Cryptosporangium arvum DSM 44712: one gene and its partner. The protein of the gene in region 1 interacts with the protein of each later gene in a pairwise test. Links are inferred from orthologs where the notes say so. Each region holds a gene or a part of one and is shown on either strand. Other genes may lie near its edges. The genes, in order: CRYAR_RS28715 and CRYAR_RS11505.

Region 1 (7,432 bases):
CGTGCAGGACGACTGGCACGTGCGGCTGCTGGGGCCGGGGGCGCGGGTGCTGAACTCCACCGCGCTGCGGCCGGGGGACTCGCTGCTGGGCCACCTGCCCGAGCGGGCCCGGCACGTGGGGTACCCGATCGACGAACTGTGTCACGAGCAGTGATCGACTTCCACGCCCGGCTCGACGCAGGGCTGCGCGACGCGATGGGCGCGGCCGGCATCGCCCGCGCCGCGGTCTGCGCGGGTGGCCTCGTCACGCTGGACGAGCTCTCCGAGCGGATCACCGCCGACCGGGCCGAGCCGGGGCCGGCGGCGGACAACACCGCGGTGCTGGCCGCCGCGCGGGGCAGTGGCGGCGCGCTGCTGCCGTTCTTCTTCGCCGACCCGTTCGCCGACGCCGAGGCCTACGCGACGGCGGCGGACCGGTACCGCGGCCTGGAGATCTCCCCGGCGGTCCACGGCTTCCGCTACGACGACCCGCGCGTGCGCGACCTGGTGGCGACGGCCGCGACCCACCGGCACCCCGTCTACACGGTGTGCCTGGGCCGCCCCGGTACCCGGGCGGCGGACCTGGCCGCACTGGCCCGCGCCTTCCCGCGCGTCGACTTCGTGTTCGGCCACTGCGGCTCCACCGGCCTCGACGCGCGCGGCCTCGCGGTCCTCGCGCCGCACCCGAACGTCGCCGCCGAACTCTCCGGCGCGTTCACCGCCGTCGCGCGCCTGGCGCTGGCCCGCCTCGGGCCCGGCCGGGTGCTGTTCGGTACCGAGTACCCGCTCCAGGATCCCCGCGTCGAGCTGGTCAAACTCGCGGCCCTCGACCTCGACCGCCCGACCTACCGCGCGGTCACCGACACCAACGCCCGCCGCTTACTGGGGGAGTCATGACCCTGCCCGCACTCGGGGACTGGTCCTCGTTCGAGGAGCTGGCCCGGCTCCAGCGCCCGCGGCTGGACGCGGTGCTCACGTCCGCGTCGAAGTCGCCGTTCTACGCCGCCCGGGGCGTGCCGCCGACGCTCGCCGACGCGCCGCTCACGACCAAAGCCGACCTCCGCGACGCCTACCCGTTCGGCCTGCTGGCGGTCGAGCGCGCCGCACTGGCGACCTATCACGAGTCCAGCGGCAGCACCGGTTCGCCCACCGCGTCGTACTACACCGACGCCGACTGGGACGACCTCGCGAGCCGCTACGCGCGCAAGCACGTGGGCCTCCGCGCCGACGACACGTTCCTGGTGCGGACGCCGTACGCGCTGATGATCACCGGGCACCTGGCGCACGCGGCCGCCCGCCGCGCCGGCGCGACCGTGGTGCCGGCCGACAACCGGTCGCTGGCGATGCCCTACGCCCGGCTGGTGCGGGTGCTGCACGACCTCGACGTGACGGTCACCTGGTCGCTGGCGACCGAGACGCTGCTCTGGGCGGCGGCCGCGCGGCTGGCCGGGTACTCGCCGGCCCACGATTTCCCCGCGCTGCGTGCGTTGTTCGTCGGCGGTGACCGGCTCGGCCGGGCCCGCCGGGCCCGGATCGAGGAGCTGTGGGGGGTGCCGGTCGTCGAGGAGTACGGCGCGACCGAAGCCGGGAGCCTGGCCGGGGCCTGCCCGGAAGGACGGCTGCACCTGTGGGCCGACCGGGTGGTGTGCGAGGTCCACGACCCGGTCACCGGGGAGATCACCCCGGCCGGGCGGGGTCGGCTCGTCGTCACGCCGCTCTACCGGGAGGCGATGCCGTTGCTGCGCTACGCGATCGAGGACGAGGTCGAGGTGTCCTACCGCGACTGCGCGTGCGGCTGGTGGCTGCCCGACGTCCGGGTGCTCGGTCGTTCCGGCGCACTGACCGAAGCCGAGCTGGACGACCACGTGTTCTCGCTGCCGGCCGAGTACGGCGTGCTGTTCTGGCGCGCGCGGACCGGGGAGCGGCTGGAACTGCAGATCGAGGTCGCCGACCGGTACCGGGCGGCCGCCTGCGCGGACCTGACCGCCGCGATCGGCGACGTCCGGGTGACCGCGGTCCCGCCGGGCGGCCTGGTGCCGGTCGCCCGGCTGACCGCGTGGTCGGACGTGCTGAAACCACGGTCGCTGTTCGGTCCGGGCGAGGACTGGGACACCGCCCTGCGGTACTACTGATGAGGATCGTCGTGGTGGGTGGAGGAATCGCCGGGCTGGCCACGGCCCGCGCGCTCGGCGTGCCGTGCGTCGTGCTGGAGCAGGGCTCCCCGCCGTCCGGGTACGGCCTCCAGCTCGGGCCGGCCGCGGTGCGGCTGCTGGAGCGGTGGGGCGTCGACCTGTCGTTCGCGGTGCGGCCGGCGTTCCGGGAGCTGCGCCGCTGGGACTCCGGCGCGCTGATCGCCCGGACGCCGCTCGAGGCACCGTACGCCGCGATGCGCCGCGCGGATCTGCATCGCGCGCTGGGAGCCGGTGTCCCGGTGCGCCGCGCGCGCTGCGTGGGGGTGTCCGACGCGGTCCACCTGTCGAGTGGCCGCAGCGTCCCGGCCGACCTGGTCGTCGGGGCCGACGGGTTGCGGTCGGTGGTGCGTCGGGCGGTGGCGGCGGACGAGGTACGGACGTCCGGCGTGTTCGCCCGGCGCGTGCTGGTGCGGGCCCCGTGGCCCGATCCGCCGCGGGTCCGCGTCTGGCTGGGGCCCGGTCAGCACTGCGTCAGCTACCCGATCGCGCCCGGCGTGCTCAACGTCGTGGCCGTCGGGTCCTCGTTCGACGCCTGGCACGCCGACGTCCGGGAACTGCTGGCCCGGGGCCGGGCGCCGGTGCGGCACGAGCTGTGCGACCGGGCGCCGCTGCCCCGCCGGGTCGCGGGACGGGTGGCGCTGGTCGGGGACGCCGCCCACCCGATGCTGCCCTACCTGGCCCAGGGCGCGTCCCAGGCGCTGCTCGACGCCGACGCGCTGGCCTCGTGCCTGGCGGCGGCACCGTCGATCGACGCCGCGCTGGCCCGCTACGACGCGGAGCGCACTCCTCGCGCGACCGCCCTGGCCGAGGCGGTGCGGCGTGCGGGCATCGACAACCACCTCCCGGACGGTCCGGAGCAGCGCGCCCGGGACCAGCGGCTGGCCGCCGGGGGTGACCGGTGAGCACCGGGCTGGAGGGCACGGTGGCGCTGGTCACCGGGGCCGCGGGCGGGATCGGGGCGGCGGTGGTGACCGCGTTGACCGCCGAAGGGTGCCGGGTCGTACCGGCCGACCTGCAGGCCCCGGCGGCGGTGACCCTCGACGTCCGGGACCCCGCCGCCGTCGACCGGGCGGTGGACCGGATCGAGGCGCGGGTCGGGGCGATCGACGTGCTGGTGAACGTGGCCGGCGTGCTCGCGACCGGCCCGGCGGTGGACCTGGGCGACGACGAGTGGGCCCGGGTGTTCGACGTCAACGCCGGGGGAGTGTTCCGGGTCAGCCGGGCCGTCGCCCGGCGGATGGTGCCCCGCCGCCGCGGCGCGATCGTCACCGTCGCCTCCAACGCCGCCGGCGTGCCCCGCAGCGGGATGGCGGCCTACGCGGCCTCCAAAGCGGCTGCGGCCCACTTCACGCGCTGCCTCGGGCTCGAGCTCGCCGAGTTCGGGATCCGGTGCAACGTGGTGGCCCCGGGCTCGACCGACACACCGATGCTGCGTGACATGTGGACCGGCCCGGCCGACCGCGAGGCCACGCTGCGCGGCGCGCCGGACCGGCACCGCGTCGGCATTCCGCTCGGACGGCTCGCGGAGGCGTCGGACGTCGCCGACGCGGTGGTCTTTCTCGCCTCCGACCGGGCCCGCCACATCACGATGCACGACCTGTACGTCGACGGCGGAGCCGCGCTCCGCGCCTAGGAGGTCCCGTGCCGATCCCGGCGATCGATCCGTACCCGATGCCGACCGCGGCCGAGCTGAGCGCCGGCCCGGCCGGCTGGCGGCCCGACCCGGCGCGAGCGGTGCTGCTCGTGCACGACATGCAGGGCTACTTCCTCGGGTTCCTCCCACCCGGCCGCTCGCCGACGGTCGAGCTGCTGGCGAACGTCCGGCGGCTCAAGGACGCCGCGGCCGCCCGCGGGATACCGGTCGTGCACAGCGCCCAGCCCGGCCGCATGTCCCGCACCGACCGCGGGCTGCTGCACGACGTGTGGGGCGCAGGCATGGCCGACGACGCCGGGGACCGCGCGATCGAGCCGACCGTGGCGCCCGCGCCGGGCGACGCGGTGCTGATCAAGCACCGCTACAGTGCGTTCCACCGGACGACGCTCGCGGCCGACCTGGCCGCCGCCGGGCGTGACCAGCTGATCGTCTGCGGCGTGTTCGCCCACATCGGTTGCCTGCTCACCGCGGCCGACGCCTACGCGTACGACGTCCAGCCGTTCCTCGTGGCCGACGCCGTCGCCGACTTCAGCGCCGAGGAACACCGATGGGCGCTGTGGTACGCCGCCCGCCGCTGCGCGGTGACGCCGACCACCGATCAGGTGCTGAGCGCGCTGGCGGCGTAGGTGTGGGCGAGTTCGGTCCGCGAGGCGACGCCGAGCTTCCGGAAGACCTGGCGCAGGTGGAAGTTCACGGTGTGCGGGGACCGCTCGATCCGCCGCGCGATCTGCTGATTCGTCAGCCCGCAGCCCGCGAGCGCCGCGACCCGCCGCTCGGGTTCGCTCAGTCCGTCCCAGCCTCGACCCGTCGCCGGGTCGGCCCGGCGAGCCGGTGCGCGTTCGTCCCGGAGGGCGCGGCGCACCGGGCGGGGCAGCGACTCCTCGGCCGCCGCCCGCACCAGTTCGTGCCGGAACCGCAGCGCGTCCTCGACGCCCACCACCAGCCCCGACGTGATCGCCTCGTGCACGGCAGGCACCAGCGACGCGGCGCTGCGGTGCAGCCGACCGGCCAGCTCGCGCACGTCGAACCGCACTCCGAGGGTCGACGCCACCTGCACCAGGTGCCGTGCCGTCGGCGACAGACCCGCGAGCGTCGCGTCGAGCCGTGCGCGGGTCCTGGCGGGCAGCCGGGCCGGGGCGGGCAGCCCCAGCAGAGCTTCCTCGCGGAGGCCGGTCACCAGGTCCTCGAGCGCCTGCGGGTTGCCGCCGGCCACCTCCGCGAGCGAACGCAACTCGGCGTCCGGAACCGCGCCGACGAGCGTCCCGAGCAACGCGCTCACCGCCGGCCCCGACAGCGGCCCGAGCACCAGCCGGTGCGGGTCGGCGAGCTCGGGCCCGCTCGCCCCGGTGCGTCGCGTCAGCACCACCAGGAGCGGGACCGTACGCGCGATCGCCTCCAGCTCGGGCCAGACCCGCGGGTGGATCCACTGCGGATGCTCACAGGTGAGCAGCCGCGGCCCGGTCCCCACCCCCGGTCCGGACGGCCCGTCGCCGCGTCCGGACGCGACGATCCGCCACATGCCGCTGCCGTCGATCCAGTCGGTCTCCCGCGCGGTCGACGCCCCACGCCGCCGCGCGATCCGGACGAACTCCTGCAGCAGCCGTGTCTTGCCGGCGCCCGGCGCGCCCTCCACGACCGCCAGCGTCAGCCGACCGGCCGCCGTGCGCTCCAGCAGCGACCGGAGCGCCCCCAGCTCCCGGTCCCGTCCGATCAGCACCGTCTCCGCACACCGTTCCCCCAGCACGGGATCCCCCTCCGTTTCCCCACGTGTTCCCCCGGGACAGTGTGCGTCGGCCGGTGCCCCTGAACGGCGGTCGGGCTCGGGTGGACAGCGGCGGCGAAGCGTCTTACCATGCTCGGCTCCGTGGAGATCGGGTACAGCGATGCGGAACTCGTCGCTCTCCTCGACGACGCTCCGGCTCGACGGCGTCCGGGTGTTCGCCAAACGGATCCCGTTGACCGACCGGGAGCGGGCGCGCCCCGGCGACACCGGGAACCTGTTCGGCCTCCCGACGTTCTGCCAGTACGGCATCGGCAGCCCCGGGTTCGGTGCGTGGCGCGAGCTGGCGGCGAACCAGGTCGTCACCGACGCGGTCCGCACCGGCCGGACCCGCGCCTTCCCGGTGCTCCACGGCTGGCGGGTCCTGCCGGGCCGCGCGCCGGTGGCGCCGGAGTTCGCGGACGTGGACGCGGCGGTGGCCCGCCTCGGCGGCTCGCCGGCCGCGCGCACTCGTCTGGAGGCCCTCGCGGACGCCTCGTGGAGCCTCGTCCTGTTCTTCGAGCACCTCCCGATGGCGTTGTCCGAATGGCTCCGCGAGGACCCGGTCGGGAAGGCGGAGGTCGTCGAGCGGCAGTTGATCGAAACCGCGGCGTTCCTGCGCGACCGCGAACTGCTCCATCTGGACGGTCACCGTGCGGCGGTGCGCGGCCGGGCACCTTCCCGGCGACCTGCCTCCGGTCGTCGCCTCGATCCTCGCCCGGCGCGCGCCCGCCGCCGCGACGATGAACGCGTTCTACTGGCAGCTCTTCGGCGGCGACGTACACGCGTCCTACCCCGGCCTCGAGTAGCCGACGGCATACTTGGCGCATGTTTCGCTGGCGGCGTCGGAGTCCGGACGAGCTGTACCGGGAGGGGCGGCGGCTCGATCTGCTCGGGCACGAGCTGCCGTCGGTGTCGCTGTTCGAGCAGGCCGCCGTGGCCGGTCACGGCCCCGCCTGCAACGAGCTCGGCAAGCAGCGGATCCGCGCCGGGAAGACCATCGAAGGCCTCCAGTGGCTGCGTCGGGCCGCCGACGCCGGCGTGCCCGAGGCGGCGCTGAACCTCGCCGCCGTGCACACCAGGCGGGGGCAGCTCGCGAAGGCGACCGAGCTCCGGGCGCGGGCCGAGCCCGGGCTGCGCGCGGCCGCCGAGGCCGGTGACCTGACCGCGGCGCTCGCGCTGCGCCGCCTGTACCGCGACCGGGGCGACACCGAGCAGGCCGACGCGGTCGTCACCGCGGCCGAGGCCCGCGCCGACGCGTCCGCCACCCCGGACGCCTGGTGCGGGCTCGGTGCCCTGCTCGACGACGCCGGTCGTCCCGGCGACGCCCGGCCGTGGTGGCGGCGGGCCGCCGAGGCCGGGCACGCCGAGTCGATGTACCTGCTCGGCCTGCTCCTCCACGACGAGCGCGACCCGGAGGGCCTCCACTGGCTGGAGCAGGCGGCCCGGCACGACAACGCGTACGCGATGGGGTCGCTGGCCCAGCTCGCGCTGGCCGCGGGCGACGAGCGGGCCGGCGAGAGGTGGCTGCGCCGAGCGGCCCGCGCCGGGTTCTCGGGCGCGATGAACAACCTCGCGGTGCTCCACTCGGAGCGCGGCGAACGCGCCGAGGCCGAACGCTGGTACCAGCGGGCGGTCGACGCCGGAGACCCGCAGGCCGAGCACCACCTGCGGACTCTCCGGGAGGCCTCCGGTGTCTGACGAGTTCGACGGCACCACGCTCGACACCGGCACCTGGCTGCCGCACTACCTGCCGGCCTGGAGCTCCCGAGCGGCCACCCGCGCCACGTACGAGGTGCGTGACTCGTGTCTGCGGCTGTCCGTGCCGCCGGAGCAGGCAGTGTGGTG
Region 2 (7,667 bases), 3.8 Mb from region 1 along the record:
GATGCCGCTACCCGACGGCGCCGTGTTCCTCGCGCCGCACCCCGGGCAGGGCGCCCTGCTCCAGAGGGTCATCGATCCCTCGGTCGTGGACGAGAACGACCCACTCGCCGTCGATCCCTCGCTGGATCCGTTCGCGGTAGCCAACGGCTTCCGCGAGGCACCCGTGTCGGCGGAGTACGAGCCGGAGTTCATCGCGCGCTACCGCGCGGCGCAGGCGGCTCGGGTGCGACGGATCGATGCCGCCGCTGCGGCCCTCGTCGCTGAAGGCCGGGCCGCCAACCGCGCGTTCAAGCGCTCGGGCGACGCGGGGGAGCGGCGCCGTGCTCTGGCGCCGCGAATCGTCACGGTGCACCGCACCGACGCCGACCTGCGCAATGTCGACCTCTCGATCGATCCGAACGCCCGCCCGTACGGCTCGCTGTTCGGCCGTCGGCCCGATCTCACCAACTTCGGGTTGGTCGGGTTCGGCCGGATGTCCACCGCCGAGGCGTGGATGTCGACGTGGAGCACCACCACCACGAACGCGGACTTCCTACGGTGCGCACCCGGCGTCACGGTGCCGACGCTGCTGCTGGAATTCACCGGCGACCAGGCGTCGTTCCCGTCCGACATCGCGGCGTTCGCGACGGCGCTCGGTGCCTCTGACCTCACCGTCGATGCGGTCCCGGGCACCCACTTCGGCCGCGAGCTGACCGCTGGCGCCCCGTCAGGCAACGAACTCGCCTCCGCGGTGATCCACCAGTGGCTGGCCGCCCGCTTCCCCGCCTGACCGCGCTCCTCCCCACAATGACCCCGTACTGCCCGCAGTGCCCGCGCCGCGCCGGCTCGGCCTCGGTGGCGCACGGCATCAGCGTCGCTGCGCGCACTTGCTCGGCTTGGCGAGGTCCGCGGTCTCTCGCGAAGCGACCACGTGCTGATCGGCCGGCCTGACCCGGGGGCCGAGTCGGACCGCGTGGGCGGCGGGCACGAGTACCGGAGCAGGTGCTCCACCGGCTTCCTCACGCCCAGAGGCTGGGCTGCTTCGAGTGGGCTGGGCTGCTTCGATTGGGCCGGGCTGCTTCGAGTGGGCCGGCGCAGTCTCCCCGTGCGATGAGGGCCGGGCCTTCGGGCGCGGGTGGTCTGCCGGTTCTCGGGTCCGCTTAGGCGGAGCGGCGGAGGTACATCTCGAAGACAGCGTCCAGGACCGGGCGGCGGTCGGACCCTACGAGCCGGCCGCGGACAGCCACCAGGGCTCGCTCCGGACCGCGAGGGGTGACCTCTTCGACCACCAACGAGCCGGTCAACGTCGAACCGTCGGTCACCGGAGCGGTCAGTTCGATCGAGCGGATCCGCCGCCCGGCGATGACGTCCCAATGCTGGTAGGCACCGAGCACCGCGAGGCGCTGCAACACCCCGAGCGTGTGCAACCCGCTCGCGATCACCTCGCCGAAATAGCTCTCGGCTGCGGCGGACGGGTCGACGTGGAAGCTCTGCGGATCCCACTGCCGGGCGAACTCCACGATCTCGTCCGCCGTGACGGTGTAGCTCCCGAGATCGATCTCGAGCCCGACCACGAGGTCCTCGGCCCGGAGCAGCGCCACCCCGCCTCCTCCGCCTCGAATCAGTCGATCAAGTCGACCCGGTCAACGCGCCCGCTCACGAGCGCCGCGGCCGCGAACTCGGACCAGCGCCGGTTGACCCGAGCAACCACGACGCTAGCAGTCTCCCGGCGGACACGTTCTCCCACGTCGAACAGCGTGAGGACCGCCTCCCGGTCATCATCGGCGACCAGCACGACCGGTCCCGAGGAGCCTCGGACGCGCGCGAACAACGCCTCGGCGGCCGGGCCCCACGCATCGGCACATCCCACGTGCAGCGGAGCGTTGTCCGGTGCGCTGCCGGCCGCGTCGGCGGTGGTGGGCACGCCTGCGGTGGTGGGTATGGCTGTGGAGCGGGCCCTCGGGTGGCGGCTCAGTACCCACGGGGCTCGATCGGAGTCGGGGACGTCGGCGGGGTCGCAACCGGCGTACTGCGCCAACCCGGCTCGCACGACGTCGGGGGCGAGTGCGCCGAACCGGTCGAGCGTGACCTTCCCGGCGCGCGTCATGTAGGCGATCAGCAACTCCTCGACCGGTAGGTCGAGCCGGTCGGGAAAGGACTCCCACCAGCGCATGCTGCGGTGCGCGGTGGCCTGCAGGTGCTCGACGGCGGGCCGGCGCTCCTGCTCGAACTGCCGCAGCGCGACCGGGAGGTCGTCGGCCTCGTCGAGCGCGCGGACCAGCGCGATGCCGTCTTCCATCGCGAGCTTCGTGCCGGACCCGATCGAATAGTGCGCGGTGTGCACCGCGTCGCCGAGGAGGACGACGTTGCCGTCGTGCCAACGGGCGCACGTGACCGTGCGGAACCGCAGCCAGCGGGTGCGGTTGCCGATGAGCGGATGGCCCTGCAACTCGTCGTGGAACGCCTTCGCGAGGTAGCCGAGAGAGTGCTCGTCGCTGGCGTCGAGCGCCGTCTGCTCGGTGGAGACGTCGAAGCCGGCGCGGCGCCAGGTGTCTTCGTCGGTCTCGACCAGGAACGTGCTGCGGTCGGCCCGGTAGGGGTAGGCGTGCGCGACGAACGTGCCGAACTCGGTGGTGACCGGCCGGAACACGGCGCTGGGCAGCGCGAAGTCGGTGCCGGCCCACAGGTACAGACCGCGGTGGGTGGAGATCTCCGGACCGAACCCGGCCGTGCGGGTCGCGCTGTTGACGCCGTCGGCGGCGATGACGAGGTCGGCGTCGAGATCGGCGGCCGACACGCGGGCCCCGGAGTGGATCCGCACGCCGGCCGCCTCGGCGTGCCGCCGGAGGATGTCGAGCAGGGTGGACCGGCCGATCGCGATCAGGTTGCCGACCGGCAGCGTCACTTTCCGGTCGCCGACGGCCATCGCCATGTCGTGCGCCCAGGCGTTGTCGACGATCTCGGCGAAGCTGGCCGGGTCGGCGGCGTCGAGGTTGCGCTGCGTACGGGTCGCGAGCCCGACGCCGAAGCCGAACGTCTGGCCGGGGGGACTCTGCTCGTAGACCTCGACCGAACACCCCGGACGGCTCAGCTTCAGGAGCCTGGCGACGTACAGACCGCCGGGGCCTCCGCCGAGTACGGCGACGGATCGCAGGTTCACGGCGACTCCTTGTCGGACGACTGATCCGACATCACTGTAAGTCCGTTCGACGTTTGCGTCAATCTTTTGACATCAGCGTTCGACAACGCTAAGTTGGGGACCATGAGCAGCACCGATGAGCTGGTTCGATACCCCGCCGAGGTCGGCGCGCGCTATCGAGCCGCGGGCGCGTGGGGCACACGGTCGCTCGCCGCGGAGTTCCGGGCCGTCGCGGACCGCGTTCCCGATCGGGAGGCCGTCGTGGCCCCCGACGGCCGGCTCTCGTATCGCGAACTCGACGAGCGGGCCGATCGGCTGGCGCTCGGTCTCGCCGAGCTGGGCCTGCGGCCGGGCGGCCGGGTCGTGCTGCAGATCGGCAACCGGCTGATGTCCGTCGTGGCTTGGTACGGCTTGCTCAAGGCCGGTCTGGTGCCGATCTGCTCGCTTCCGGCTCATCGCGAGCACGAGATCTCCGGCGTCAACCGGAAGACGGGCGCGGTGGCGCACCTGGTCGAGGCGGGCGGCCGGTTCGACCTGGTGGAGTTCGCGCGGCGGCAGCGCATCGGCGTGCCGCTGACGATCGGCGCGGCGGACGGGCCCAACCGCCTCGAAGACCTCATCGACCGCTCGGACCCCGCGGCCGCCCGAGCGGCGGTCGACCGGATCCAGGCCGAGATCCACCCCGACGACGTCGCGGTCTTCCAGCTCTCCGGCGGCACCACCGGCGTCCCGAAGATCATCCCGCGTCTGCACGCCGAGTACTGGTACAACGCACGGGCCTACGCGGAGGCGTCCGGGTGGGACGAAACCACCCGCAACGGTCACCTCATCCCCGTCATCCACAACGCGGGCATTGTGTGCGGGGTCCACGCACCGCACAGCGTGGGCGGCTGCACCCTGCTGACCTCGCCGGCGCTCGACCAGGCGCTGCCGATGCTGGCCGCCGAAGGGGTCACCGACGTCCTGTTCGGCCACGGCCACTACGGCGCGGTCGGCCACCCGGTCTTCCCACGGCTCGTGCCGAGCTTGCGGCGCGTCGTGCTCTCCGGTGCGAAGGTGCCGCTGCCGCTGTTCGAAGCCCTCGAAGCACACGGGCTGTGGGCCGGTCAGCTGTTCGGCATGGGGGAGGGGTTCTTCGCGCTCAGCAGTGCCGAGGCCCCGCGCGAGGCCCGCCTCACCACGGTCGGCACGCCGATCTCGCCCCTCGACGAGTTCCGGGTGCTCGACCCCTCCTCCGAGGACGAGGTTCCCGACGGTGAGGTGGGTGAACTCGCCTGCCGAGGGCCGTACACGCTGCGCGGTTACTTCGACGCACCTGACGTCAACAAGGTCGCATTCACCTCCGACGGTTTCTACCGCACCGGGGATCTAGTCGCCGTGCGGACGTTCGGTCGTGAACGTGCCCTGTCGGTGGAGGGACGGATCAAGGACGTCATCAACCGGGGTGGAGAGAAGATCAGCGCCGAGGAGGTGGAGGTGCTGCTGTTGCGGCACCCGGGGATCCGGGAAGCGGCGATCGTCGCGATGCCCGACGAGCGTCTCGGTGAGCGGGCCTGCGCCTACTTGGTGCCCACCGAGGGCCGGCTGACGCTGCCGGATCTGCAGGAGCACCTCGCCGCCCTCGGTGTGGCGAAGTTCAAGTGGCCCGAGCGGCTCGAATGGGTTCCGGCACTGCCGAAAACGGCGGTGGGCAAGCTCGACAAGAAACTCCTCCACCGCCAGATCGCGGCGAAACTACTCGAGAGCTAGCCCGGCCCGGCCCCAGAGCTACGGCCGGCCCGAGAGCTACGGCCGGCCCGAGAGCGACGGCCGGCCCGAGAGCGACGGCCGGCCCGCGAGCAATGGCCGGCCCGTTCGAGAGCCAGACCAGGCCCGCCCGACAGAACGAACCGCGACCACCCAACTCACCGAGCAACGGCACCGGACAACCCCGCTCGCACCGCCGCGGACACCTCGGCGAGGGCCGCGGCTGAATCGTCGAACGGATGCCGGAGAAATTCATGGATCATGCCGTCGTAGCGCGAAACCCGCACCGGCACCCCGGCCGCGGCCAACCGCTCGCCGTACAGCTCACCCTCGTCCCGGAGCGCGTCGTACTCCGCCGTGAGGATGAACGCCGGCGGCAACCCGCGAAGATCCTCCTCCAACACCGGCGACACTAGCGGATCGAGCTTGTCCTCCTCCCCGCGCAGATAATGATCCATGAACCACGACTGAGCCTCCCGGCTGACGTTGCCGTACTTCCCGGCGAACCGGGTGATCGAGTAGTTCGTGCGCCGGAAGTCCAGATCCGGATAGATCAGCAGCTGGAACGCGATGGGCAGCACACCCCGGGCCTTCAGCGTCACCACCGCGGCGAGGTTGCCGCCCGCGCTGTCGCCGGCCACCGCGAGCCGGGCCGGGTCGACGTCGAGTTCGCGGGCGTTGGTGGCGACCCACCGGGTCGCGGCGAAGCCCGCCTCGATCGCGGCCGGGAACCGGTGCTCGGGTGCGAGGGGATAGTCGACCGACACGACGACGCAGCCGGACCCGGTGGTCAGGGCGCGGGCGAGGCCGTCGTGGGAGTCGAGGTCGCCGAGCACGTAACCGCCGCCGTGGAAGAACACCACGACCGGGAGCGGGCCCGGACCGGCCGGGCGGTAGATCCGCACCGGGGTGCCGTCCGCCGTCACCCGGTCGCTGACGTCGGCGACGGGCTCCGCCGGGAGTGTCGACGCCAAGCGACGCGCACCGGCCCGCGCCTGCTCCGGTGTCACGGTGTGCAGACCGGCGAACCCGATACCGGCGAGCCGATCGAGATGATCCTGAACCTGTGGGTGCAAGGGCATGCCCCCACCCTCTGACTTGAACTACGCTTCAAGTCAATGACCAAAATGGATATCGCCGAAGTCGCCGCGAGCACCGGGCTGACCGCGTCGGCGCTGCGGTTCTACGAGCGGCAAGGGCTGATCGAGTCGAGCGGGCGCAACGGGCTGCGTCGCACGTTCGATCCCGGTGTGCTCGACCGGATCACGTTCATCGGCTGTGCCCGCGCGGCCGGTTTCACGCTGGCCCAGATCGGTCGCTTCCTCGTCGCGACGCCCGGCGACGACGAGTTGCGCGCACGGATGGCCGAGAAGGCGCGCGAGCTCGAACAGGACATCGACCGGCTGACCCGGATGCGCGACAGCCTGCGCCACGCCGCCACCTGTACCCACGCGCCCCTGGTGGAGTGTCCGGAGTTCAAATCCCGGATGACGTAGTGCAACAGTTCGTCGGCTCCCGTGCGTCCCGGTTGTGAACTCACGGGGAACGGGGACGGTGCCGATGGGCCGCGCGGCCGACGACGAAGCGTTCGAAGCCTTCGTCAACCAACGCAGCCGGGCGCTCCTGCGGTACGGCTTCCTGCTGGCCGGGGATCCCCACACCGCCGCCGACCTGGTGCAGGAAGCGCTGCTGCGCCTCCGGGACGCCTGGGAACACGGCCGCGGCCAGGAGCATCCCGACGCCTACGTCCGCACCACGATGTACCGGCTCCACATCAGCTGGTGGCGCCGGCTGCGCCGCGAACACGTCAGCGAACGGGTCCCGGACACCGCGGTGATCGACCCGGGTCTGCGCCGGGTCGAGGACGACACCGGCCTCTGGCCGGCCTTACGGACGCTCGGCCGGCGGCAGCGTGCCGTGCTCGTCCTGCGCTACTACGAAGGCCTGGACGACGACCGGATAGCCGAGTTGCTCGGCATCAGCAGGGTCACCGTCCGCACCCAGGCGATGCGCGGTCTGCGCACCCTGCGCGAGCAGCTGACCGAAGAAACCGTCCCCACCGGCCCGAGGAGGAATCGTGGCTGAGACCGTCGAGGCCGCCCTCGCCCGGTCGCTGGACCGGGCCGCCGAGGCCGCCCCCGAACCCGCGCCGGACCTGGCCGCCGCGCTGACCCGCCGCTACCACCAGCGCACGTCCCGGCGATCGAGCGGGCGCAGCCGGCTGATCGTCGTCGCGGCCGCGTTCGCCGTGGTGGTGGTGCTCGCGACCGCGATCACCGCGGTACGGACGATCCGTGATCAGCACCCACCGACCACCGTGGCCGACGCCCGGGCGCTGGCCTTCCTCGGGCCGGCGGCTCCGGTGGTGGAGCGCGCCGACTACCCCGACGGCGCGGCGATCGACCAGGTCTGGCCCACGGCGTGGGGCGAGGTGTCCGGCACGCCCCCGATCGCCCGGTTCCTGCCCGGCGGCCGGGTGCTGACCGCGGGCCCGGAGAGCCCGATCGTGTCCCTGGACGCCACGACCGGCGCGAAGCGAGCGATCAGCCCGGCCGGTCAGTCGTACTTCGCGATCGGCGAACCGGCGAACGCCGGCGCCGAGAAATGGATCGTCTGGGCGGTCCTGGCGGCGGGCGGACGAGCGGAGATCTGGCGGGCCCCGGTCGACGGGGGCGCGGCGGCCCGCGTCACGACGCTGGAGCCGATCACGAACGTCCGGCCGACCGAGCTCCGCCTGACGGTCGTCGACGACGTCGTGCTGATCGACCCGTATCCCGGCGTGACCGGACGCGGCAACGTCGGC

What was found.
Region 2: the proteins of CRYAR_RS28715 (region 1) and CRYAR_RS11505 interact in binary tests that used the Escherichia coli proteins (3 or more experiments, as listed by UniProt). The link is inferred for Cryptosporangium arvum DSM 44712 from one-to-one orthologs.

What each region holds. Positions count from the first base shown.
Region 1 is NZ_KK073874.1:6,263,593-6,271,024, reverse strand. The notes cover bases 2,883-5,631. They hold CRYAR_RS28715 (isochorismatase family protein), read left to right. Parts: upstream 2,883-3,812; coding sequence 3,813-4,451; downstream 4,452-5,631. Other genes in these bases: CRYAR_RS49190 (helix-turn-helix transcriptional regulator), read right to left, coding at 4,424-5,542; CRYAR_RS28720 (2,3-dihydro-2,3-dihydroxybenzoate dehydrogenase), read left to right, coding at 3,070-3,804; CRYAR_RS28725 (FAD-dependent monooxygenase), read left to right, coding at 2,883-3,073. Also shown: CRYAR_RS28740 (3-dehydroquinate synthase II family protein), read left to right, coding at 1-154; CRYAR_RS28735 (amidohydrolase family protein), read left to right, coding at 139-876; CRYAR_RS28730 (phenylacetate--CoA ligase family protein), read left to right, coding at 873-2,111; more of CRYAR_RS28725, read left to right, coding at 2,111-2,882; CRYAR_RS49185 (hypothetical protein), read left to right, coding at 6,238-6,393; CRYAR_RS43790 (tetratricopeptide repeat protein), read left to right, coding at 6,413-7,285; CRYAR_RS28695 (glycoside hydrolase family 16 protein), read left to right, coding at 7,278-7,432. UniProt on the Escherichia coli protein: Involved in the biosynthesis of the siderophore enterobactin (enterochelin), which is a macrocyclic trimeric lactone of N-(2,3-dihydroxybenzoyl)-serine.
Region 2 is NZ_KK073874.1:2,458,198-2,465,864, forward strand. What follows is about bases 2,571-5,554. They hold CRYAR_RS11505 ((2,3-dihydroxybenzoyl)adenylate synthase), read left to right. Parts: upstream 2,571-3,241; coding sequence 3,242-4,867; downstream 4,868-5,554. Other genes in these bases: CRYAR_RS11500 (FAD-dependent monooxygenase), read right to left, coding at 2,571-3,139; CRYAR_RS11510 (alpha/beta hydrolase), read right to left, coding at 5,023-5,554. In the rest of the region: CRYAR_RS11490 (alpha/beta hydrolase family protein), read left to right, coding at 1-769; CRYAR_RS11495 (MaoC/PaaZ C-terminal domain-containing protein), read right to left, coding at 1,140-1,580; more of CRYAR_RS11500, read right to left, coding at 1,601-2,570; more of CRYAR_RS11510, read right to left, coding at 5,555-5,946; CRYAR_RS11515 (MerR family transcriptional regulator), read left to right, coding at 5,983-6,360; CRYAR_RS11520 (SigE family RNA polymerase sigma factor), read left to right, coding at 6,425-6,949; CRYAR_RS11525 (hypothetical protein), read left to right, coding at 6,942-7,667. UniProt on the Escherichia coli protein: Involved in the biosynthesis of the siderophore enterobactin (enterochelin), which is a macrocyclic trimeric lactone of N-(2,3-dihydroxybenzoyl)-serine.